Regions from separate parts of the Phytobacter sp. V69 genome, predicted to be linked through region 1. Evidence: predicted binding sites of a transcription regulator. Region 1 holds the regulator's gene; each other region holds the start of a gene.

Evidence for each region. Region 1 encodes PurR, which represses purine synthesis genes. Its sites were predicted from a motif close to CANGCAAACGTTTGCNTG; they were not measured.
Region 2: a site for PurR is predicted at 2,069-2,086, ahead of purM (phosphoribosylformylglycinamidine cyclo-ligase). Genes of this name have one in related genera too.
Region 3: a site for PurR is predicted at 4,107-4,124, ahead of gcvT (glycine cleavage system aminomethyltransferase GcvT). Genes of this name have one in related genera too.

Annotation. Positions count from the first base shown of each region.
Region 1 covers NZ_CBFFRL010000018.1:12,904-20,950, forward strand. Annotated here, with positions in the region: gene sodB (superoxide dismutase [Fe]) at 1-67, shown strand, start outside; gene ACSZPU_RS04265 (MFS transporter) at 96-1,265, opposite strand; gene cydH (cytochrome bd-I oxidase subunit CydH) at 1,431-1,520, opposite strand; gene purR (HTH-type transcriptional repressor PurR) at 1,819-2,844, shown strand; gene punR (DNA-binding transcriptional activator PunR) at 2,861-3,772, opposite strand; gene punC (purine nucleoside transporter PunC) at 3,885-5,084, shown strand; gene cfa (cyclopropane fatty acyl phospholipid synthase) at 5,387-6,535, shown strand; gene ACSZPU_RS04295 (riboflavin synthase subunit alpha) at 6,660-7,301, opposite strand; gene ACSZPU_RS04300 (class I SAM-dependent methyltransferase) at 7,430-8,041, opposite strand.
Region 2 covers NZ_CBFFRL010000023.1:1,467-9,513, reverse strand. Annotated here, with positions in the region: gene uraA (uracil permease) at 1-1,132, opposite strand, end outside; gene upp (uracil phosphoribosyltransferase) at 1,288-1,914, opposite strand; gene purM (phosphoribosylformylglycinamidine cyclo-ligase) at 2,192-3,229, shown strand; gene purN (phosphoribosylglycinamide formyltransferase) at 3,226-3,864, shown strand; gene ppk1 (polyphosphate kinase 1) at 4,097-6,163, shown strand; gene ppx (exopolyphosphatase) at 6,167-7,708, shown strand; partial or broken gene ACSZPU_RS05095 (EAL domain-containing protein) at 7,711-8,047, opposite strand, start outside.
Region 3 covers NZ_CBFFRL010000064.1:1,759-9,805, reverse strand. Annotated here, with positions in the region: gene pepP (Xaa-Pro aminopeptidase) at 1-1,315, shown strand, start outside; gene ubiH (2-octaprenyl-6-methoxyphenyl hydroxylase) at 1,312-2,490, shown strand; gene ubiI (FAD-dependent 2-octaprenylphenol hydroxylase) at 2,590-3,792, shown strand; gene gcvT (glycine cleavage system aminomethyltransferase GcvT) at 4,214-5,308, shown strand; gene gcvH (glycine cleavage system protein GcvH) at 5,335-5,724, shown strand; gene gcvP (aminomethyl-transferring glycine dehydrogenase) at 5,908-8,047, shown strand, end outside.

The sequences.
Region 1 (8,047 bases):
AAATTATCTGGAGCATTTCTGGGCGCTGGTCAACTGGGAGTTTGTCGCGAAGAATCTCGCCGCGTAATCATCAGGAGGGGAAACCCTCCTGTTTTTTATTCCGCCGCAGCGCAGTTGCGTTCTGCATTGGCTCTGCCGGAGAACAGCACCAACAGTAATGCCATCCCGGCAATAATCGCCCCGGTAACTGGCACAACGGTATAGCCCAGGCCGCCCGAGATCACCGCACCGCCTGCTGCTGCACCCAGTGCATTACCCAAGTTGAACGCCCCAATATTCACTGACGATGACAATCCTGGCGCTTCATGTGCCACACGCATCACGCGCATCTGCAGCGGCGGAACCACCGCAAAGGTTGCCGCTCCCCAGATAACCATGCTGATAGCCGCACCAACTTCACTGCGCGCCAGCCAGGGGATAGCAGCCATAATCACGATCAATAACAGCAAGAAGCCTTTCAGGGTCGCGGTGACGGAACGGTCAGCCAGTTTGCCGCCAAGGTAGTTGCCAATGGAGAAACCCACACCCACCAGCACCAGCATCGCGGTAATAAAGGCCGGCGTGGCATCGGTAATACGGTGCAGAACCGGTGAAATATAGGTGTAAAGCGTGAACATCGCCCCTGCCCCTAACACGGTCGTTAACAGTGCAGAGACCACCTGCGGTCGCATTAATACCGACAACTCTTTGCGCACATCAGGCCGTTCACCTGCACTGCCCTTCGGCAAGGAGAAATAGAGGCTGACCATGGCGATAACACCCAGCCCTGCCGTTGCGAGGAACGACATACGCCAGCCAATCGCCCCACCCAGCCAGGTTGCTGCAGGCACCCCGCCGATATTGGCGATCGTCAGCCCCATAAACATGGTTGCCACCGCGCTGGCCTGTTTTTCTTTCGCCACCACGCTTGCGGCCACCACCGAACCCAGACCAAAGAAGGCACCGTGGTTCAGGCTGGTAATAATGCGGGAGAGCATCAGGGTTGTGTAATCAGGTGATATTGCCGACAGCACGTTGCCGAGGGTAAAAATCGCCATCAGAAATACCAGCGCATTCCGCCGGGCACGGTGTGAAAGCAGCAGCGTCATCAGCGGCGCCCCGACCATCACGCCGATGGCGTAGGCGCTAATAAGCATACCCGCTGCCGGGATCGACACATCCACACCCTGGGCGATAACGGGTAGTAAACCCATCGGTGAAAATTCGGTTGTACCGATGCCAAAAGCGCCAATCGCCAGGGCAAGCAGTGGGAAATTGATCTTCATAAATAGACTCCGGAATTGCCGTGTCGACGCGCGACACCGTCACAGAAGCCAAAAGTATGACATCAATCACAAAAAACAGAAGTTAGCGAAATGCGAAAAGACTATTGCTGATTTGATGACAATGGTGGGAAAAGATGAGGGAGAGAGAACTCTCCCCTGGATAAATCAATGCAGTGCCGCCGTCAGCGCGCCAGCAACAATCAGAGCGAGAACGATAACGGTGGTAACTAAAGAAAACTTCAGGTCGGTGCTCATCAATTTTTCCCCTTATTAATTTCCACACAAAAAGTGATGTAACGCATTTTTGCATAAATAAACGTAAAAATCTTGCTGGATTTAGATTGATATACGTTTTAGCGCTTCCCCTTTTGTTCAAGATAAGACAAAATTCGACGCTAAATTTATTAGCGTACCGGCCATTGACTCCCCTCCTGACGTCCAGTGTCTTTTTCCCGGCGTAATGCAATCCCTTCTATGGGTACAGGGTGATGGTAGGCAAACGTTTACCTTTTGTATTATCAGGAGTTTACGATATGGTCTGGAGTAAGATCTGATGGCAACGATTAAAGACGTAGCGAAGCGAGCAAACGTTTCCACCACAACCGTATCACATGTAATTAACAAGACGCGTTTCGTTGCTGAAGAGACGCGTAACGCCGTTTGGGCAGCAATTAAAGAACTACACTATTCGCCCAGCGCCGTTGCCCGCAGCCTGAAAGTCAATCACACAAAATCTATTGGCTTACTGGCGACCAGCAGCGAAGCGGCTTATTTCGCCGAGATCATTGAGGCGGTTGAGAAAAATTGTTTCCAGAAAGGCTACACCCTTATTCTCGGCAATGCCTGGAATAACCTGGAAAAGCAGCGCGCGTATCTGTCAATGATGGCGCAAAAGCGCGTCGACGGTCTGCTGGTGATGTGTTCTGAATATCCGGAAACGTTACTCAGCATGCTGGAAGAATATCGCCATATTCCGATGGTGGTGATGGACTGGGGCGAAGCCAAAGCCGACTTTACCGACACGGTAATTGATAACGCCTTTGCCGGTGGCTATATGGCTGGCCGCTATCTGATCGAACGTGGGCATCGCGAGATTGGCGTGATCCCGGGCCCGCTTGAGCGTAATACCGGTGCAGGCCGCCTTAGCGGCTTTATGAAAGCGATGGAAGAAGCCCACATCACGGTACCGGAAAACTGGATCGTGCAGGGTGACTTCGAGCCGGAGTCCGGTTATCGCGCGATGCAACAAATGCTGACCCAGTCATCTCGCCCGACCGCAGTGTTCTGCGGTGGCGACATTATGGCGATGGGTGCGCTGTGCGCCGCCGACGAAATGGGCCTGCGCGTACCGCAGGATATTTCGGTGATCGGATACGATAACGTGCGCAACTCGCGTTTCTTCACCCCATCGCTGACGACCATTCATCAGCCGAAAGACTCGCTGGGTGAGACTGCGTTTAACATGCTGCTGGACCGCATCGTCAATAAACGTGAAGAGTCGCAGTCCATCGAAGTGCATCCGCGCCTGATTGAACGCCGTTCGGTTGCCGACGGTCCGTTCCGCGACTACCGCCGTTAATCTCGCCGGGAGCAGCTCACTCCTGCTCCCGCAACCATTCCCGATTCAGCGTCTCACTGTCACCCAGATAGCTCAATAACCAGCTCAGCGCCGGTGAGGCGTCATTTTGCTGCCAGGTCAGGCAACAGGCGGCGTCCGGGAAAGGGTTTTCCAGTTCCAGCGCCACCCACTCGCCGCGATCGATCCACGGACGAGCGAAATGCGCGGGCACCATCCCAATACACAATCCGGCCGACAGACAGGCAGCAGAGGATTCCCAGTCCGGAGCGACAACGCGCTTCTGATTATCTAAAAGCCAGGTAATGCGTTTCGGCAGTGACCGCGATGTATCTTCCCGCACCAGCGATGGCCAGTTGCGCAACGTATCGTCACTGAGCGGTGTCGTCATCGCGGCCAGCGGGTGATGGCGGGCGACCACGCATTTCCAGCTCAGCATACCCATATCACGGAAGGTATAACGGCCCCCGACCGGAATCGCCTGGGTTGCGCCGATAGCCAGCTCAACGCGTCCGTCGGCCAGCGCGTCCCAGACGCCGTTGAAGACCTCCTGGGAAACCAGCAGTTCAACATCGCTAAAATGGCGATAGAAATCGACGATCATCTGCCGGGTACGTTCCGGTTTGACGATGTTATCGACCGCGATAGAGAGCTTACCGCGCCAACCATTTGCGATTTGTTGGCATTGTTGCCGGGTGATCTGCATTTTTTTGATAACAGAACGCCCTTCTTTCAAAAACCACACCCCGGCGGGCGTCAGCTCAACATCCCGGTGTCGGCGCTCAAACAGCGGCACCGCAAGCCATTCTTCAAGCTGGCGCACGGTATAGCTGACCGCAGAAGGCACGCGATGCAGCTCTTGCGCAGCACCGCTAAAACTGCCGTTACGTGCCACGGCATCAACCACTGCCAGTGAATATTCTGACCACATAATCTGCCTGCAAAAATTTTGAAACCACCGGACAAATATTAGCGTTTCACAAGCCGACTTGCACTCCTTAGACTCTGGAGCCCTGTTTACCTGCCTAAAAAAGAGATCTGCCATGCAACCTGGAAAAGGATTTTTAGTCTGGCTCGCGGGCTTAAGCGTACTAGGCTTCTTAGCCACCGATATGTACCTGCCTGCCTTTGCCGACATTCAGCAAGATTTACATACCTCTGCCGCAGCGGTCAGCGCCACGCTGAGCCTGTTTCTCGCTGGTTTTGCCGTCGCCCAACTGGTGTGGGGACCGCTGTCGGATCGCTACGGCCGTAAGCCTATTTTGCTAAGCGGTTTGGCCATTTTTGCCGTGAGTTGTCTTGGTATGCTCTGGGTTCAGGATGCGGTCTGGCTGCTGGTGCTGCGTTTTGTGCAGGCTGTGGGAGTTTGTGCGGCTGCCGTCACCTGGCAGGCGCTGGTGACGGATTACTATCCAGCGCAGCGTACAAACCGTATTTTTGCCACCATTATGCCGCTGGTCGGGTTATCTCCTGCCCTCGCACCGCTGCTCGGCAGCTGGATTCTGGCGCATTTCTCCTGGCAGGCCATCTTCGCCACCTTGTTTGTTATCACCCTGATTTTGATGCTTCCGGCCTTGCGTCTGCGCCCTGCCGCGAACAAACCGGCACAAAGCGAGCAAGCGCTGACGTTTAGCGCTCTGCTACGCGATAAAGCCTACCGTGGTAACGTGCTGATTTATGCCGCCTGCTCCGCCAGCTTCTTTGCCTGGCTTACCGGTTCGCCGTTTATTCTGCATGAGATGGGTTATGGCCCGGCGATTATCGGCCTGAGCTATGTGCCACAGACCATCGCCTTTTTAGTCGGGGGTTACGGCTGTCGTGCCGCGCTGCAAAAATGGTCCGGTGCCCGTTTACTGCCGTGGCTGCTGGCAGCGTTTGCGCTGAGCGTGGTCGCAACCTGGGGCGTGGGACTACTGCCTGGCGCCTCGCTGACCTCCCTGCTGATCCCCTTCTGCCTGATGGCGATGGCAAACGGCGCAATCTATCCGATTGTTGTGGCTCAGGCGCTACGCCCCTTCCCGCACGCGACCGGACGTGCGGCAGCGCTACAGAATACGCTGCAACTGGGACTCTGTTTCGTCGCAAGCCTGGTGGTATCAGGCCTGATTGCTCACCCGCTTCTCGCCACCACCAGCGTGATGCTGTCAACGGTCGTTCTGGCCACGTTGGGCTACCGTATGCAACCGCAAGAAAGTGATGTTTATCACACAGATGAGACCACTGAATCGTCCTCGCACGCATAGTTGCATCAGCGACTATGTTACAGTTTAGTGATTAGCTTGCTAAGAGTTTTCTGTTGTATCACTGGATTTTGAGGCCTATACTCTTTTTCGGCTAGTTACAAATACGATAAATATTATGCATTAACGGGGGCCGGAGCGCTCCCGTTTGACCACGGAAGGCCTTTCTGGCAAGGGTCATCTCCCTTCCTCTGTTCTACGTCGGATATCAGCCTCACGGCCCAAAACCGTGAGATTTCTCACATGCCTCAAAAAGCAGCTACGCTCTTTGAAGGTTCTGATCACTTGCTGGTGGTGGAGAAGTTATGAGTTCATCGTGTATAGAAGAGGTTAGCGTACGGGATGATAACTGGTTCCGTATAGCAAACGAGCTGCTGAGCCGCGCCGGTATCCAGGTTAATGGACCGTCGGCATCTGATATTCAGGTGAAAAACCCTGATTTTTTTAAACGTGTTTTGCAGGAGGGGTCGCTCGGACTGGGGGAAAGTTATATGGACGGCTGGTGGGAGTGCGACCGGCTGGACGTTTTTTTTAGTAAAGTGCTGCGTGCCGGACTGGAAAAGCAGCTTCCGCACCATTTCAAAGATACCCTTCGTATCGCCGGGGCAAGATTATTTAATCTGCAATCCAAAAAACGCGCATGGATCGTCGGGAAAGAGCATTACGATTTAGGTAACGACCTTTTTACCCGCATGCTGGACCCACAGATGCAATACTCTTGCGCCTACTGGAAAGATGCTGAGCAACTTGAAAGTGCGCAAATCGCTAAACTGCGCTTAATTTGCGAAAAACTGCAGCTCAAACCGGGACTACGCGTGCTGGACATCGGCTGCGGCTGGGGTGGTCTGGCGCAATTTATGGCGCAAAACTACGGTGTCAGCGTTGTGGGTGTCACTATTTCCGCAGAGCAGCAGAAACTGGCGCAACAGCGTTGTGAAGGCCTGGATGTCGATATTCGCCTGCAGGATTATCGCGACCTGAACGATCAGTTTGACCGCATTGTCTCTGTCGGCATGTTCGAACACGTTGGGCCGAAAAACTACGATACCTACTTCACCGTGGTTGACCGTAACCTCAAACCTGATGGTCTTTTCCTGTTGCATACCATTGGTTCACGGCGAACCGATCATAATGTGGATCCCTGGATTGACCGCTATATCTTCCCGAATGGTTGCCTCCCGTCGGTACGGCAAATTGCCAATGCCAGTGAGTCGCATTTTGTGATGGAAGACTGGCACAATTTCGGCGCAGATTACGATAAAACCCTGATGGCCTGGTACGAACGTTTTCTCGCCAGCTGGCCTGAAATCGCCGATAACTATTCCGAACGCTTTAAACGTATGTTCAGCTACTATCTGAACGCCTGCGCAGGCGCTTTTCGCTCGCGGGATATTCAACTCTGGCAGGTCGTATTCAGCCGGGGTATTGAACACGGACTTCGCGTAGCACGCTAACATCCCACCCCGCTTCGGCGGGGTTTTCTTTTTCTGACAGGTTCCGCGGCATTATCCGCTTTGCGTAAAAAAGGGAGAATACGTTGCCGTATTCTCCCTTCATTAATCCGGTGTGCTTTCGCGCTTATTCGCCGCTACTGACCACGGCAGCCGCCGCCTCTTTCGCCGCCAGAACACGTTCCACTGTATCAACAACGGCCTGCGTTTGTGGATCGATTTCGATATTCACACGGTGACCCAATTTTTTGTTGCCAAGCGTGGTGCGCTGCAGCGTTTCCGGGATCAGATGCACGCAGAAACGGGTAGGCGTCACTTCACCTACGGTCAGGCTAATGCCGTCAATGCCAATAAATCCTTTATAGAGGATGTATTTCATCAGCGCCGGATCCTGCACCTTGAACCAGATTTGGCGGTTATTCTCGGAGGTCAGAATCTTGACGATCTCGGCGGTGGTCATGATATGACCGGACATTAAATGCCCGCCAATTTCGTCGCTGAATTTTGCCGCGCGCTCAACGTTCACCGCATCGCCAACCGCCAGTTCACCCAGATTGGTGATACGCAGCGTCTCTTTCATCAGGTCAAAACTGATATGGCTGCCGTTAATCTCCGTCACCGTCAGGCAACAACCGTTGTTGGCCACCGACGCGCCCGTTTCAAGCCCTTCCAGCATATGCTCCGGTAACTCAACAATGTGGGTGCGGAAATTGGGCTTATCATCAAGGGACACCAGTTTTGCCGTGCCCTGTACAATACCAGTAAACATGCCTACCACTCCTGTATGTCATTTACGGCACCGCCGTTTTCTAAAACGCACAATAACAGGAGGAAAATCATGTTGCCAGCCTCACGGGGTGCATGACGGCACCGGTGGTCTAAAACGACACGATAATCTCAATTCGCTTTCTTACACAGCCAGATAGAGTGATTGCCACACTCGGGATCTTCAAACTGCACATCAAGGACACTGTACTGATGTTCCGCCAGAATCTCGCGGTACTCCCCGGGCGCCAGGCTTGCGTGATACAGCGGCTCGCCGCCAAACGTCCCCATCGCCGTGCCGTTCGAGGTACCGCTGGTAAACATCAATGTGCTGCCCGCATGGCCATGGGCGGCGAAAATGGCAAACATGGCACGTTGGTCCACCTGTGACAGATGAAAAAAACTGTCCCAGGCAACCAGCCCGTCAAAAGTCTCCGCCATCTGCAACTGCCGCATATCATGATGGATCCAGCGTTGTGCCGGAAAATGTGCCCGCGCGCGTGCAAGCATCGCCGCCGATCCGTCCACGCCGGTCAACTGAAAGCCATTGCGAATAAAATACTCCGCAATCGGCTGCCCGTTCCCGCAGCCGATATCCAGGATGCTGCCACCCGGGTGAAGCTGCTGCGTAAACTTATCCAGCCACTTTTTTTCAAACAGGCTGCGAGAACGTAATCTGGCAAACTCATCCGCATGCCGTTCATAAATCGACAAAATTTGCTTCGCCGCGTGTGATTCCGTCATGTTCTC
Region 2 (8,047 bases), on a different contig from region 1:
TGACGCCGATGATCAGGATAACGGAAGTCAGGATCAGGTTTTGCGCCTTGCTGTAATCCACTTTGGATTCGATCAGCACGCGAATACCGGATGCGCCGATCACACCGTACAGCAGCAGAGAGACACCGCCCATCACCGGAACCGGGATAATCTGAATCGCCGCCGCCAGTTTACCGACGCAGGAGAGCAGAATCGCGATGATAGCCGCACCGCCGATAACCCAGGTGCTGTAAACGCGGGTGATCGCCATCACGCCGATGTTCTCACCGTAGGTGGTGTTAGGGGTTGAGCCGAAGAAACCGGAGATGATGGTTGAGAGACCATTGGCAAACATGGAACGGTGCAGACCCGGGTCACGGATCAGGTCACGCTTCACGATATTCGCAGTAACCACCAGGTGCCCCACGTGCTCAGCGATAACCACCAGCGCAGCTGGCAGAATGGTGAAGATAGCAAACCATTCGAAGCGCGGGGTGTAGAACGTCGGCAGGGCAAACCAGTGTGCGTTGGCAATCGGCGTGGTATCCACAACACCCATCGCAAACGACAGCGCGTAACCGGCCAGCACGCCGATCAGGATCGGGATAATCGCCATAAAGCCGCGGAACAGTACGGAACCAAAGACGGTGACACCCAGTGTGACCAGTGAGATGAGCACGGTTTTGTAATCCGCAGACTGACCATCAGCAGGCAGCAGACCGGCCATGTTGGCAGCAACACCCGCCAGTTCCAGACCGATAACGGCAACGATTGCGCCCATTGCCGCAGGCGGGAACATCACATCCAGCCAGCCGGTGCCCGCTTTCTTCACGATGAAGGACACGATGCAGAACAGCACGCCGCACATGATAAAGCCACCCAGCGCCACCTCGTAGCCCAGCGGCAGAAGCAGCAGTACCGGGGAAATAAAGGCAAAGCTGGAACCCAGATACGCCGGAATTTTCCCTTTACAGATAAAGAGATACAGCAGCGTACCGACACCGTTAAACAGCAGCACGGTGGCCGGGTTAATGTGAAACAGGATTGGCACCAGCACGGTTGCGCCAAACATAGCGAACAAGTGCTGTAAACTAAGCGGGATTGTCTGTAAAAGCGGCGGTCTTTCACTCACCCCGATAGCACGGCGCGTCATAGTGTTTTCCTCTAAGTTCTAAGTGTTGTTGTTTGTGTTCCGCTCATCGTTCATCGCACCGTCTGGTGAACGGCGTGAGGAAATCAGGCGGATTCTGTTCTGGTTTACGCCAAAAAAAAGCCGACTTTCAAAGTCGGCTTTTATTTTTAAAGCATTTACTTCGTACCAAAAATTTTGTCGCCGGCATCGCCGAGGCCCGGAATAATGTATCCGTGCTCGTTGAGGCCTTTATCGATGGACGCGGTATACAGCTCAACGTCCGGGTGCGCTTTCTCCAGCGCGGCGAGGCCTTCCGGGGCAGCAACCAGCACCAGCACTTTGATGCTGTGGCAGCCTGCGTTTTTCAGCAGGTCGATGGTAGCAATCATAGAACCGCCGGTTGCCAGCATCGGGTCAACGACCAGCGCCATACGCTCGTCGATATTAGAAACCAGTTTCTGGAAGTACGGTACCGGCTCCAGGGTCTCTTCATTACGATAGATACCCACTACGCTGATGCGCGCGCTCGGAACGTGTTCCAGCACCCCTTCCATCATGCCCAGTCCGGCACGCAGGATAGGGACAACGGTAATTTTTTTACCTTTGATTTGTTCGACTTCTACCGGGCCGTTCCAGCCTTCGATAGTCACACGTTCAGTTTCCAGATCGGCAGTCGCTTCATATGTCAGCAGACTACCGACTTCCGAGGCGAGTTCACGAAAGCGTTTGGTGCTGATGTCATTCTCACGCATCAGGCCCAGCTTGTGTTTGACGAGTGGGTGTTTTACTTCCACGACCTTCATACTCTTCTCCTTCCCCAAAACGGTGGCAGCCACAAAAAAAATCGCCGGATTATACCGCTTTTTTTCCGCTACGCTACAGGTACGGCGTTGATCCGGATCAATTAGACTGGAAAAGAGTATATCGTAAGAATCCTCAGCGGCCTGAAATAATGGACTCGCAAACGTTTGCCTTCACTGTTAGAATTGCGCCGAATTTTATTTCTATAACCTGAGTAGTTCAGCTTTTGGCCTGAATTATGCCGGGGATACCGCAAGCAAACGCGTGGGGACTCAAGCAGTGACCGATAAAACCTCTCTCAGCTACAAAGATGCCGGTGTTGATATTGACGCAGGTAATGCTCTGGTAGACCGAATCAAAGGCGTGGTGAAGAAAACTCGTCGTCCGGAAGTGATGGGCGGTCTGGGTGGCTTCGGCGCGCTGTGCGCATTGCCGCAAAAATATCGTGAGCCAGTACTGGTTTCCGGCACTGACGGTGTAGGCACAAAACTGCGTCTGGCAATGGATCTGAAACGTCACGACAGCATCGGCATCGACCTGGTGGCCATGTGCGTGAACGACCTGGTCGTCCAGGGCGCAGAACCGCTGTTTTTCCTCGATTATTATGCAACCGGTAAACTGGATGTCGATACCGCGTCCAGCGTCATCACCGGCATCGCGGAAGGCTGCCTGCAGTCTGGCTGTGCGCTGGTTGGCGGCGAAACCGCTGAAATGCCAGGCATGTACCACGGCGAAGACTACGACGTTGCCGGTTTCTGCGTTGGCGTGGTTGAAAAATCCGAGATCATCGACGGTTCAAAAGTGGCTGACGGCGACGTGCTGATTGCGCTGGCCTCCAGCGGCCCGCACTCCAACGGCTACTCGCTGGTGCGTAAAGTCATCGAAGTGAGCGGCTGTGACCCGGAAACCACCCAGCTTGAAGGCAAATCCCTGGCCGATCACCTGCTGACCCCGACCCGCATCTACGTGAAATCTATCCTTGAGCTGATTGAAAACGTAGACGTGCACGCCATCGCCCACCTCACCGGCGGCGGCTTCTGGGAAAACATCCCGCGCGTCCTGCCAGACAATACCCAGGCGGTGATCGACGAATCTTCCTGGCAATGGCCGGCCGTGTTCAACTGGCTGCAAACGGCGGGCAACGTCAGCCGTCACGAAATGTATCGCACCTTTAACTGTGGTGTTGGTATGGTTATCGCCCTGCCTGCTGATGAAGCAGATAAGGCCGTCGCATTCCTGAATGCCAAAGGTGAAAACGCGTGGAAAATCGGTATTATCAAAGCATCCGATTCCAGTGAACGCGTGGTCATCGAATGAAAAACATTGTGGTGCTTATTTCCGGTAACGGAAGCAACTTGCAGGCGATAATTGATGCCTGCAAGCAGAAGAAAATCAATGGCACCATCCGGGCAGTATTCAGTAACAAGTCCGACGCGTTCGGCCTTGAACGTGCGCGGGAAGCCAGTATTCCCGCCCATGCACTCACCGCAGATCAATTTGCCAGTCGTGAAGCCTTTGACCGCGAACTGATGCAGGAGATCGACGCTTACGCCCCGGATATCGTTGTGCTGGCCGGCTACATGCGTATCCTCAGCCCGGCTTTCGTCGCCCATTACGCCGGTCGTCTTATTAATATTCACCCTTCCCTGCTGCCTAAATATCCCGGTTTACACACTCACCGCCAGGTTCTGGAAAACGGCGATGCTGTTCACGGTACTACCGTGCACTTTGTGACCGACGAACTGGACGGCGGCCCGGTGATTTTACAGGCGCAGGTGCCCGTATTTGAGGGCGATAGCGAAGAGGATGTAACCGCTCGCGTCCAGACGCAGGAACATGCCATTTACCCGCTGGTCGTGGGCTGGTTTATTGATGGCCGCCTCGCCATGCAAGAAAACAAAGCCTGGCTTGATGGTGTCAGCCTGCCTGAACAAGGCTACGCGGCGGATTAAGCCGTATTTTTTCTTTGCCTGCGCGTAACTTATCGTTGCGCGCAACACCTTTCTGCGGGTAAAACCGGATTACTGTCATACTTATCTGGCACAGTTGGACATCTAATGGCAAAGCTCGCCATAATATGGGTGTCACTCAAACGAACGCCAACATGTTTACCTGCACACGAGGACACCGCCATAGCGAGAAGGAATTGCCGTGTCCCGAGAGTTAACCGGAGTGTAAGTTGTAATGGGTCAGGAAAAGCTATATCTGGAAAAAGAACTGAGTTGGTTGTGCTTTAACGAGCGCGTTCTTCAGGAAGCGGCGGACAAAAGTAATCCGCTTATCGAACGCATGCGCTTTTTAGGGATTTATTCCAACAACCTCGATGAGTTCTATAAAGTGCGCTTCGCAGAACTCAAACGCCGCATCATTATCAGCGAAGAACAAGGACAAGGAACCAACACCCATTCACGCCACCTGCTGGGTAAAATCCAGGCTCGCGTACTGAAAGCCGATCAGGAATTTGACGGTCTGTATAACGAGTTACTGCTGGAAATGGCGCGCAATCAAATCTTCCTGATTAACGAACGCCAGCTTTCCGCCAACCAGCAAAACTGGCTGCGTCACTACTTCAAACAGTATCTGCGCCAGCACATCACGCCGACGCTGATCAATCGCGAAACCAACCTGATTCGCTTCCTGAAAGACGACTACACCTATCTGGCAGTGGAAATTATCCGCGGCGATGATATTCGCTACGCCCTGCTGGAAATCCCGTCTGACAAAGTGCCGCGTTTTGTGAATCTGCCGCCGGAAGCGCCGCGCCGCCGCAAGCCGATGATCCTGCTGGATAACATCCTGCGTTACTGCCTGGATGATATCTTCAAAGGCTTCTTCGATTACGACGCCCTCAACGCTTACTCGATGAAAATGACCCGTGACGCCGAATATGACCTGGTGCACGAGATGGAATCGAGTCTGATGGAGTTGATGTCTTCGAGCCTGAAACAGCGTCTAACGGCTGAGCCGGTTCGCTTTGTTTATCAGCGCGATATGCCGGATGCGATGGTTGAAATGCTGCGCGAGAAGCTGACCATTTCCCGTTATGACTCCATCATTCCGGGCGGTCGCTACCATAACTTTAAAGACTTCATCAGCTTCCCGAACGTCGGGAAAACCAACCTGGTGAATAAACCGCTGCCGCGTCTGCGCCACGTCTGGTTTGATAAATTCCGTAACGGCTTTGACGCCATTCGCGAACGCGATGTGCTGCTCTACTATCCGTACCACACCTTTGAGCACGTACTGGAACTGCTGCGTCAGGCATCGTTTGACCCAAGCGTGCTGGCGATAAAAATCAACATCTATCGCGTGGCGAAAGACTCGCGCATTATCGACTCGATGATCCACGCCGCCCATAACGGCAAGAAAGTGACCGTGGTGGTTGAGCTACAGGCGCGTTTCGATGAAGAGGCCAACATCCACTGGGCGAAGCGTCTGACCGAAGCCGGTGTGCAGGTAATCTTCTCGGCGCCAGGTCTGAAAATCCACGCCAAGCTGTTCCTGGTTTCGCGCATGGAAAACGACGAAGTGGTGCGTTACGCTCATATCGGTACCGGCAACTTTAACGAAAAGACCGCGCGTATCTATACCGACTACTCGTTGCTGACCGCCGATGCGCGTATCACCAACGAAGTGCGCCGGGTATTTAACTTTATTGAGAACCCGTACCGTCCGGTGAATTTCGAGCATTTGCTGGTATCGCCGCAAAACTCGCGCGATCTGCTCTACAAAATGATCGATACCGAGATTGCCAACGCGCAGAAAGGCCGCCCGTCCGGGATTACGCTGAAAATCAATAACCTGGTAGATAAAGGCCTGGTTGATCGTCTGTACACGGCGTCCAGTTCTGGCGTCCCGGTCAATCTTCTGGTGCGCGGTATGTGCTCATTGATCCCGGAACTGGAAGGCATCAGCGATAATATTCGCGTAATTAGTATCGTTGACCGTTTCCTTGAACACGATCGCATCTATATTTTTGAGAACGGCGGCGATAAAAAAGTGTACCTCTCGTCTGCTGACTGGATGACGCGAAACATCGATTACCGTATTGAAGTAGCTACACCGTTGCTTGACCCACGGCTTAAACAGCAGGTACTGGATATCATTGAGCTTCTGTTCAGTGATACCGTTAAAGCACGCTACGTCGATAAAGAACTGAGCAATCGATATGTGCCGCGCGGCAACCGCCGCAAAGTGCGCGCACAGCTCGCGATTCATGAATATCTGACATCACTTGAACAGTCTGACTAATCTATGCCGATAAATGAAAAGACCGCACGACCGCAGGAATTTGCTGCGGTCGACCTGGGTTCGAACAGTTTTCATATGGTGATTGCCCGCGTTGTTGACGGTGCCATGCAGATCATCGGCCGTCTGAAACAACGCGTTCATCTGGCGGATGGCCTCGACAGCAATAACATGCTGAGTGAGGAAGCAATGGAGCGCGGGCTCGCGTGTCTGTCGCTGTTCGCTGAACGCCTGCAAGGTTTTGATCCTTCAAGCGTCTGTATTGTAGGAACCCACACGTTGCGCCAGGCGCTCAACGCACCGGAGTTTCTCAAACGTGCAGAAAAGGTTATCCCCTACCCCATCGAAATCATCGCCGGTAACGAAGAAGCGCGCCTGATTTTTATGGGTGTGGAACATACGCAGCCGGAAAAAGGCCGCAAGCTGGTGATTGATATCGGCGGCGGCTCGACCGAACTGGTCATTGGCGAAGACTTTGAACCTAAACTGGTGGAAAGCCGTCGCATGGGCTGCGTCAGCTTTGCGCAGATTTATTTCCCCGGCGGCACAATCAATGCGGAAAACTTCCAGCGTGCCCGTGTTGCGGCAACGCAGAAGCTGGAAACCCTGGCCTGGCAGTTCCGTATTCAGGGCTGGGACGTCGCCCTTGGCGCATCCGGTACCATCAAAGCCGCGTACGAAGTGCTGCTGGCGTTAGGGGAAAAAGACGGCATCATCACGCCTGAGCGCCTCAAAAAGCTGGTTGCCGAGGTTGTGAAATTCAAAAACTTCGACGAGCTGAGTTTGCCCGGCCTGTCCGATGAGCGTAAAGCGGTCTTCGCGCCGGGTCTGGCGATCCTCTGCGGGGTATTTGACGCGCTGGCGATTAACGAACTCCGCCTTTCTGACGGGGCGCTGCGCGAAGGCGTTCTGTATGAAATGGAAGGCCGTTTCCGCCACCAGGATATCCGCAGCCGTACGGCGCAAAGCCTCGCCAACCAGTACAACATCGACCGTGAGCAAGCGCGTCGCGTGCTGGAAACCACCATGCACATGTTTGAGCAGTGGCAGGCACAGAATCCGAAGCTTACCAACCCGCAACTGACAGCACTGCTGAAATGGGCGGCCATGCTCCACGAAGTAGGCCTGAACATTAACCACAGCGGCATGCATCGCCACTCGGCTTATATTCTGCAAAACAGCGACCTGCCGGGTTATAACCAGGAGCAGCAACTGATGATGGCCACGCTGGTGCGCTATCATCGTAAGGCTATCAAGCTGGATGATTTACCGCGCTTCACGCTGTTCAAGAAGAAATACTATCTGCCGTTAATTCAGCTGTTGCGCCTTGGGGTGCTGCTGAATAACCAGCGTCAGGCGACAACCACACCGCCGACCCTGCGCCTTAAGACGGACGATAATCACTGGACGCTGAGCTTCCCGAATGACTGGTTTAGCCAGAACGCACTGGTTCTGTTCGATCTGGAACGGGAGCAGGAGTACTGGGAAGCGGTCACCGGCTGGCGACTCAAAGTCGAAGAAGAGCAGTCACCCGGCGTGGCGGCCTAAAATCAGGCCGCCTGGGTCTGCCCTGTCAGATTTTCCAGCGGCTCTGGTTTACCAATCAAATATCCCTGCAAATAATCGATACCCAGCGCAATTGCTGCGCTGCGTATCTCTTCGTTCTCGACATACTCCGCTACCACCTGCATCTTTTTCATCCGCGCCAGATGGCAAATCGAGGCGACAATCTGGTAGTCCAGGCTGTTAGAAACAATATTGCGGATAAAACTGCCGTCGATTTTCAGGATATCGGCATTCACGTTTTTCAGGCGCGCATAGCTGGCATAGCCGGTGCCGAAGTCGTCAATCGCGACGCTACAGCCCATCTTTTGCAGCTGACCCAGG
Region 3 (8,047 bases), on a different contig from region 1:
GACACAGCTTGAGTATCTCCGTCGCCGTCAGGCGTTGCTGGCGCAGATGGCCCCAGCGAGCGCGGCGCTTATCTTCGCGGCGCCGGAAGCAACCCGCAGTGCCGATAGTGAATATCCGTATCGTCAGAACAGCGATTTCTGGTATTTCACCGGTTTTAATGAACCGGAAGCGGTGCTGGTGCTGATTAAAAGTGATGACACCCATAACCACAGCGTCCTGTTTAACCGGATCCGCGATAAAACGGCGGAGATCTGGTTTGGTCGTCGTCTGGGCCAGGAGGCTGCGCCAGAAAAGCTGGGCGTGGATCGCGCGCTGGCGTTTCCGGAAATAGGCAAACATCTTTATCAGTTGCTCAACGGGCTGGACGTGGTCTATCACGCCCAGGGCGAATATCCGTATGCCGATGAGATTGTCTTTGCCGCGCTGGAAAAATTACGCAAAGGCTCTCGCCAGAATCTCACCGCGCCGGCCTCCGTGACCGACTGGCGGCCCATCGTGCACGAAATGCGTCTGTTCAAATCCGCCGAAGAAATTGAGGTGATGCGTCGCGCCGGGGAAATCTCCGCGCTGGCACATACGCGCGCCATGCAAACCTGTAAGCCTGGGATGTTTGAGTACCAGCTTGAAGGCGAAATTCAGCACGAGTTTAACCGTCACGGTGCCCGTTTCCCGTCCTATAACACCATCGTCGGGGCCGGGGAGAATGGCTGCATTTTGCATTACACCGAAAACGAAAGCGTGATGCGTGATGGCGAGCTGGTGCTGATCGACGCGGGTTGCGAATACATGGGCTACGCCGGCGATATCACCCGCACTTTCCCGGTGAATGGCAAATTTACCCCTGCACAGCGCGCCGTGTATGACATTGTTCTTGAATCACTCGAAACGGCCCTGCGCCTGTTCCGCCCTGGCACCTCGATTCAGGAAGTGAATGCGGAGGTGGTGCGGATTATGGTCACCGGACTGGTGAAACTGGGCATTCTCAAGGGTGAAATTGACACCCTGGTTGCCGAGAACGCGCATCGTGCCTTCTTTATGCATGGCCTGAGCCACTGGTTGGGGCTGGATGTCCATGATGTTGGCGTCTATGGACAGGATCGTTCTCGTATCCTTGAGCCAGGTATGGTGCTGACCATCGAACCGGGTCTCTATATCGCCCCCGATGCGGATGTACCCGAAGCCTACCGGGGCATTGGTATCCGCGTGGAAGATGACATCGTGATCACTGAAAACGGTAATGAGAACCTCACCGCCAGCGTCGTTAAAAAGGCCGACGACATTGAGGCGCTGATGGCCTCGGCGCAGTGCTCATGAGTGTGATTATTGTTGGTGGTGGTATGGCGGGCGCGACGCTCGCACTGTCGATTTCCCATTTTACCGGCGGTCGCCTTCCTGTTCACCTTATTGAAGCGACAGAACCGAGTTCTCAGGACCATCCAGGCTTTGATGCGCGTGCTATCGCACTGGCGGCGGGCACCTGCCAGCAGCTCGCGCGGGTGGGCATCTGGTCGCATATCGCCGAGAAAGCCACACCGATTACCACCGTCCATGTCAGCGATCGCGGTCATGCCGGCTTCGTGACGCTGGATGCCGATGATTATCGCGTTGATGCACTCGGCCAGGTGGTGGAACTGCATGATGTCGGTAACCGCCTTTTCGTCCTGCTGAAAAAAGCGCCCGGCGTCACGCTGCATTGTCCTGCACGGGTGAGCTTTTTCTCCCGGGATGAAGACCGCGTGGCGGTTGCGCTGGAAAGTGGTGAGACGATCAACGGCACCCTGCTGGTCGCCGCCGACGGTTCCCGCTCTGCGCTGGGGGCGCAGTGTGGCATCAGCTGGCAACAGGCGCCTTATCAGCAGGTGGCGGTGATTGCCAACGTCACCACTTCGGTGGCGCATCAGGGGCGCGCGTTTGAGCGTTTTACCGCTCACGGCCCGCTGGCGATGTTGCCGATGTCGCACGGACGTTGCTCGCTGGTGTGGTGTCACCCGCTCGAAAAACGCGAGCAAATCCTGAGTTGGAGCGACGAGACGTTCTGCCATGAACTACAAAAAGCCTTTGGCTGGCGGCTGGGACGAATCGTACATGCCGGAACGCGTAATGCCTATCCGCTTTCTTTGTCGACCGCTTCCTCACCCATTTCGCATCGTACCGTGCTGGTTGGAAACGCCGCGCAAACGCTGCACCCGATTGCCGGGCAGGGCTTTAACCTGGGGATGCGTGATGTGATGAGCCTCGCCGAAACGCTGGCCGATGCCTGGGCCGCGCAGAAAGATGTCGGTGGCTATGGCGTGCTGACGCACTATCGCAATCGCCGTCATGATGATAAGTGCGCCACGATTGGCGTGACGGACGGCTTAGTACACCTTTTTGCTAATCGCTGGGCACCGCTGGTTGTCGGACGTAACGTCGGTTTGATGGCAATGGAATTATTTACCCCAGCGCGTGATGCGCTGGCGCAGCGTACCCTGGGCTGGGTGGCGCGTTAATATCTGCGGCAGGCTATTTTATTTGCCATTTTGATCCTGGGCAGTGCTCAAACTGGCTGCAACAATTACGCCTGCTGAGTCGGGCTTCTGGAGTTATTTGTGCAAAGTGTTGATGTGGCGATTGTAGGCGGTGGCATGGTGGGACTGGCGCTGGCCTGCGGATTACAGGGAAGCGGGCTGCGAGTGGCGGTGCTGGAACAGCATGAGCCCGTCCCCTTGAAAGCGGATGCCCCTGCACAACTGCGTGTTTCGGCGATCAACGCCGCCAGCGAAAAACTGCTGACGCGCCTGGGCGTCTGGTCATCGATTATTGCCCATCGCGCAAGCTGCTATCACGGCATGGAAGTGTGGGATAAAGACAGTTTCGGCCGGATTGCTTTTGACGATCAGAGCATGGGTTATAGCAACCTCGGCTATATTATTGAAAACACCGTCATTCATCAGGCGCTGTGGAATAAAGCCCGCCAGTGTTCGGACGTTTCCATCCTTGCACCGGCGGAATTGCAGCAGGTGGCCTGGGGGGAAAACGAAGCCTTTCTGACCCTGAAAGACGGCGGCATGCTGACCGCCCGCCTGGTCGTCGGGGCCGATGGGGCCAACTCCTGGCTGCGCAATAAAGCCGATATTCCGCTCACCTTCTGGGACTATAACCACCATGCGCTGGTCGCGACCATCCGTACCGATGAACCGCATCAGGCCATCGCGCGGCAGGTTTTCCACGATGAAAGCATCCTCGCGTTCTTGCCGCTGTCTGACCCGCATCTGTGTTCTATCGTCTGGTCGCTGCCGCCTGAGCTGGCGGTACAAATGCAGCAGGCAAGTGAAGAGGATTTCAATCGGGCGCTATGTATCGCGTTTGATAACCGCCTGAGTCTGTGCCGTGTAGAGAGCGAGCGGCAGGTGTATCCATTGACCGGACGCTACGCGCGCCATTTTGCCGGACATCGTCTGGCGCTGATGGGCGATGCGGCGCATACTATCCACCCGCTGGCCGGGCAGGGCGTGAATCTGGGCTTTATGGATGCCGCCGAACTGGTAACCGAACTTAAGCGTCTGCACAGCCAGGGCAAAGATATCGGGCAGCATATGTACCTGCGCCGCTATGAACGCAGCCGTAAACACAGCACTGCGCTGATGCTGGCGGGGATGCAGGGATTCCGGGAATTGTTTTCCGGCACCCACCCGGCGAAAAAGCTGTTTCGCGACATTGGCCTGAAGCTGGCGGATACGTTACCAGGGGTAAAACCTCAGTTGCTGCGTCAGGCGATGGGGCTGAATGACCTTCCGGAGTGGTTGCGTTAACTGCGTCACACTTTCCCTTCCCCCTGGCGGGAAGGGAGTCCTTCCCTCATTTGAAAAATTCTAATTTCACGCCATTTTTCAGATTAGTTTTTCTCATCCATCGTTTTTTTACTGTCGGGAAAATTATCTCTTTTGCGGTGGGAAATATTGCTGATTGCGATAAGTTCCGCGTATCGATGATGCTTTATGCGCCATTCTACGCTTAAACCCAGTTTAATGTTCTGTAGGTCTTTTTGCGAAAAATGGTCATAAGCTAATGTGATGACCCATTTTCTCTTATGGTTAAGAGCCGCTTTCGGTGATAAGTTCAGGCGAAAGTGAACGTTTGCGTCGGCGACCGGGATCGGTGTCGGCGTCTTGTCATGCGGGGAATTTTTCGCCGCTGAAAACGTGAAAGCCCCGCTTATTCGACGAGGAAAAGATGGCTCAGCAGACTCCTTTGTATGAACAACACACGCTGTGCGGCGCACGCATGGTGGATTTCCATGGCTGGATGATGCCGCTGCATTACGGCTCGCAAATTGATGAGCACCACGCGGTGCGTTCCGATGCGGGCATGTTCGATGTGTCGCACATGACGATTGTCGATTTACGCGGCAGCCGTACCCGGGAATTCTTGCGCTACCTGCTGGCAAATGACGTAGCGAAGCTTACCAAACCGGGCAAAGCGCTATACACCGGAATGCTCAATGCGTCCGGCGGTGTTATTGATGACCTGATCGTCTACTACTTCACCGAAGATTTCTTCCGCCTCGTTGTAAATTCCGCCACCCGCGAAAAAGACCTCTCCTGGATCACCCAACACGCAGAACCTTTTGCCATCGAGATCACCGTCCGTGACGACCTGTCGTTGATTGCGGTTCAGGGGGCGAATGCGCAGGCCAAAGCCGCGACTCTTTTCACTGACGAACAGCGTCAGGCGGTAGAAGGGATGAAGCCGTTCTTTGGCGTTGAATCCGGTGACCTGTTTATCGCCACTACCGGCTATACCGGCGAAGCGGGTTATGAAATTGCGCTGCCGAACGAACAGGCTGCGGATTTCTGGCAGAAGCTGGTGCAGGCGGGCGTTAAGCCTTGCGGTCTGGGCGCGCGCGATACGCTGCGTCTTGAAGCGGGCATGAACTTGTACGGTCAGGAGATGGACGAGGGCGTTTCACCGCTTGCGGCCAATATGGGCTGGACCATCGCATGGGAACCAGCAGACCGTGATTTTATTGGTCGTGAGGCGCTCGAATTACAGCGCGAGAAAGGCACCGAGCAGCTGGTCGGCCTGATCATGACAGAGAAGGGCGTACTGCGTAACGAATTGCCGGTGCGATTCACCGACGCGCACGGTAACGCAAAAGAAGGCGTGATCACCAGCGGCACTTTCTCGCCAACGCTGGGCTACAGTATTGCACTGGCGCGTGTGCCTGCGGGCATTGGCGACACGGCGATCGTCCAGATCCGCAACCGTGAAATGCCTGTAAAAGTCACCAAACCTATTTTTGTTCGTGCGGGTAAAGCCGTCGCGTAACCCATTATTTATCTGGAGAAAATTTAATGAGCAATGTACCGGGCGATCTGAAATACAGCAAAGAACACGAGTGGCTGCGTAAAGAAGCGGACGGCACCTACACCGTGGGTATCACTGAGCACGCGCAAGAGCTGCTGGGTGACATGGTGTTTGTTGACCTGCCGGAAGTGGGCCTGGTCGTGTCTGCGGGTGACGACTGCGCCGTGGCGGAGTCGGTTAAAGCCGCTTCCGATATTTATGCGCCGATCGGCGGTGAAATCGTTGCCGTCAACGATTCGCTGGGCGAAGAGCCGGAGCTGGTGAACAGCGAGCCGTACGGCGAAGGCTGGATTTTTAAAATCAAAGCCTGTGACGAAGCGGAAGTTGCCGCACTGCTGGATGCGACTGCCTATGCAGCGCTGTTAGAAGACGAGTAAATACGCGTCATCCTTCACGTTGCAGGCTCGTTGGCTTCGTCGCTCACCCCAGTCACTTACTTTTGTAAGCTTCTGGGGATTCGCTACCTCGCCGCCTTCCTGCAACGCGAATGATTTAGCGTATTCAGGCAAGAAATCACGATTTCCAAATTGATTCACCGCACGTTTCAGGAACCATCGCTCATGACACAGACTTTAAGCCAGCTTGAAAACCGTGGCGCTTTCATTGAACGTCACATTGGGCCGGATGCTCAGCAACAGCAGGAGATGCTGAACACGGTTGGCGCGGATTCGCTAAACGCACTGATCGCGCAGATCGTGCCGAAAGATATCCAGCTCGCCACGCCGCCGCAGGTGGGTGAAGCCACAACCGAATACGCCGCGCTGGCGGAGCTGAAAGCGATTGCCGGTCGCAACAAGCGCTTTAAGTCTTACATTGGCATGGGTTACACCGCCGTGCAGTTACCGCCCGTTATCCTGCGCAACATGCTGGAAAATCCAGGCTGGTACACCGCCTATACACCGTATCAGCCGGAAGTCTCGCAAGGTCGTCTCGAAGCGCTGCTGAACTTCCAGCAGGTGACGCTGGATCTGACCGGGCTGGATATCGCCTCGGCATCGCTGCTCGATGAAGCCACCGCCGCCGCCGAAGCGATGGCGATGGCAAAGCGCGTCAGCAAACTGAAAAACGCCAACCGCTTCTTTGTCGCCGCCGACATTCACCCGCAAACGCTGGATGTGGTGCGCACCCGTGCCGAAACCTTTGGTTTTGACATGATCGTGGATGATGCCAGCAAAGTGCTGGATCACCAGGATGTGTTCGGCGTGCTGTTGCAGCAGGTAGGCACCACCGGCGAAGTGCACGACTACAGCGCACTGATTAGCGAACTGAAAGCCCGCAAGATTGTGGTCAGCGTGGCGGCCGATTTTATGGCGCTGGTGCTGTTGACCGCACCAGGCAAACAGGGCGCAGACATTGTCTTCGGTTCTGCTCAGCGCTTTGGCGTGCCGATGGGCTACGGCGGCCCGCATGCGGCATTCTTTGCCGCGAAAGATGAATTCAAACGCTCAATGCCGGGACGCATTATCGGTGTCTCCAAAGACGCGGCCGGCAATATCGCACTGCGCATGGCGATGCAGACCCGCGAGCAGCATATCCGTCGCGAAAAAGCGAACTCCAACATCTGTACTTCGCAGGTACTGCTGGCCAACATCGCCAGCCTGTACGCGGTGTCTCACGGTCCGGTTGGCCTGAAACGTATTGCCAGCCGTATCCATCGTCTGGCCGATATTCTGGCAACCGGCCTACAGCAAAAAGGGCTTAAGCTGCGTCACGACCACTACTTCGATACCCTGTGTGTGGAAGTGGCCGACAAAGCCGCCATGCTGGCGCGCGCAGAAGCCGCTGAAATCAACCTGCGCAGCGACATTCTGAATGCCGTGGGTATCACCCTGGATGAAACCACCACCCGCGAAGATGTGCAGAAACTCTTTGCCGTGGTGCTGGGCGACGCGCACGGGCTGGACATCGACGCGCTGGATAAAGACGTGGCGCTCGACAGCCGTTCTGTGCCTGCTGCGATGCTGCGCGATGATGCGATCCTGAGCCACCCGGTTTTCAATCGCTATCACAGCGAAACTGAGATGATGCGTTACATGCACTCTCTGGAACGCAAAGATCTGGCGCTGAATCAGGCTATGATCCCGCTGGGTTCCTGCACCATGAAACTGAACGCTGCAGCGGAAATGATCCCGATCACCTGGCCAGAGTTTTCCGAGCTGCACCCGTTCTGCCCGGCGGATCAAGCCGAAGGCTACCACCATATGATCAACCAGCTGTCCGACTGGCTGGTGAAACTGACCGGTTATGATGCCCTGTGTATGCAGCCGAACTCTGGTGCACAGGGCGAATACGCCGGCCTACTGGCGATTCGCCACTATCATGAGAGCCGCAGCGAAGGCCATCGTGATATCTGCCTGATCCCAAGCTCAGCGCACGGGACCAACCCGGCGTCTGCCCAGATGGCGGGCATGCAGGTGGTGGTGGTGGCCTGTGATAAGAACGGCAACATCGATCTGGCGAATCTGCGGGCGAAAGCGGAACAACACGCGGCAAACCTCTCCTGCATCATGGTGACCTACCCGTCCACTCACGGCGTCTACGAAGAGACTATCCGTGAAGTGTGCGAAATCGTGCACCAGTTCGGCGGCCAGGTTTATCTCGATGGCGCGAACATGAACGCCCAGGTGGGCATCACCTCTCCGGGCTTTATCGGCGCGGACGTATCGCACCTCAACCTGCATAAAACCTTCTGCATTCCGC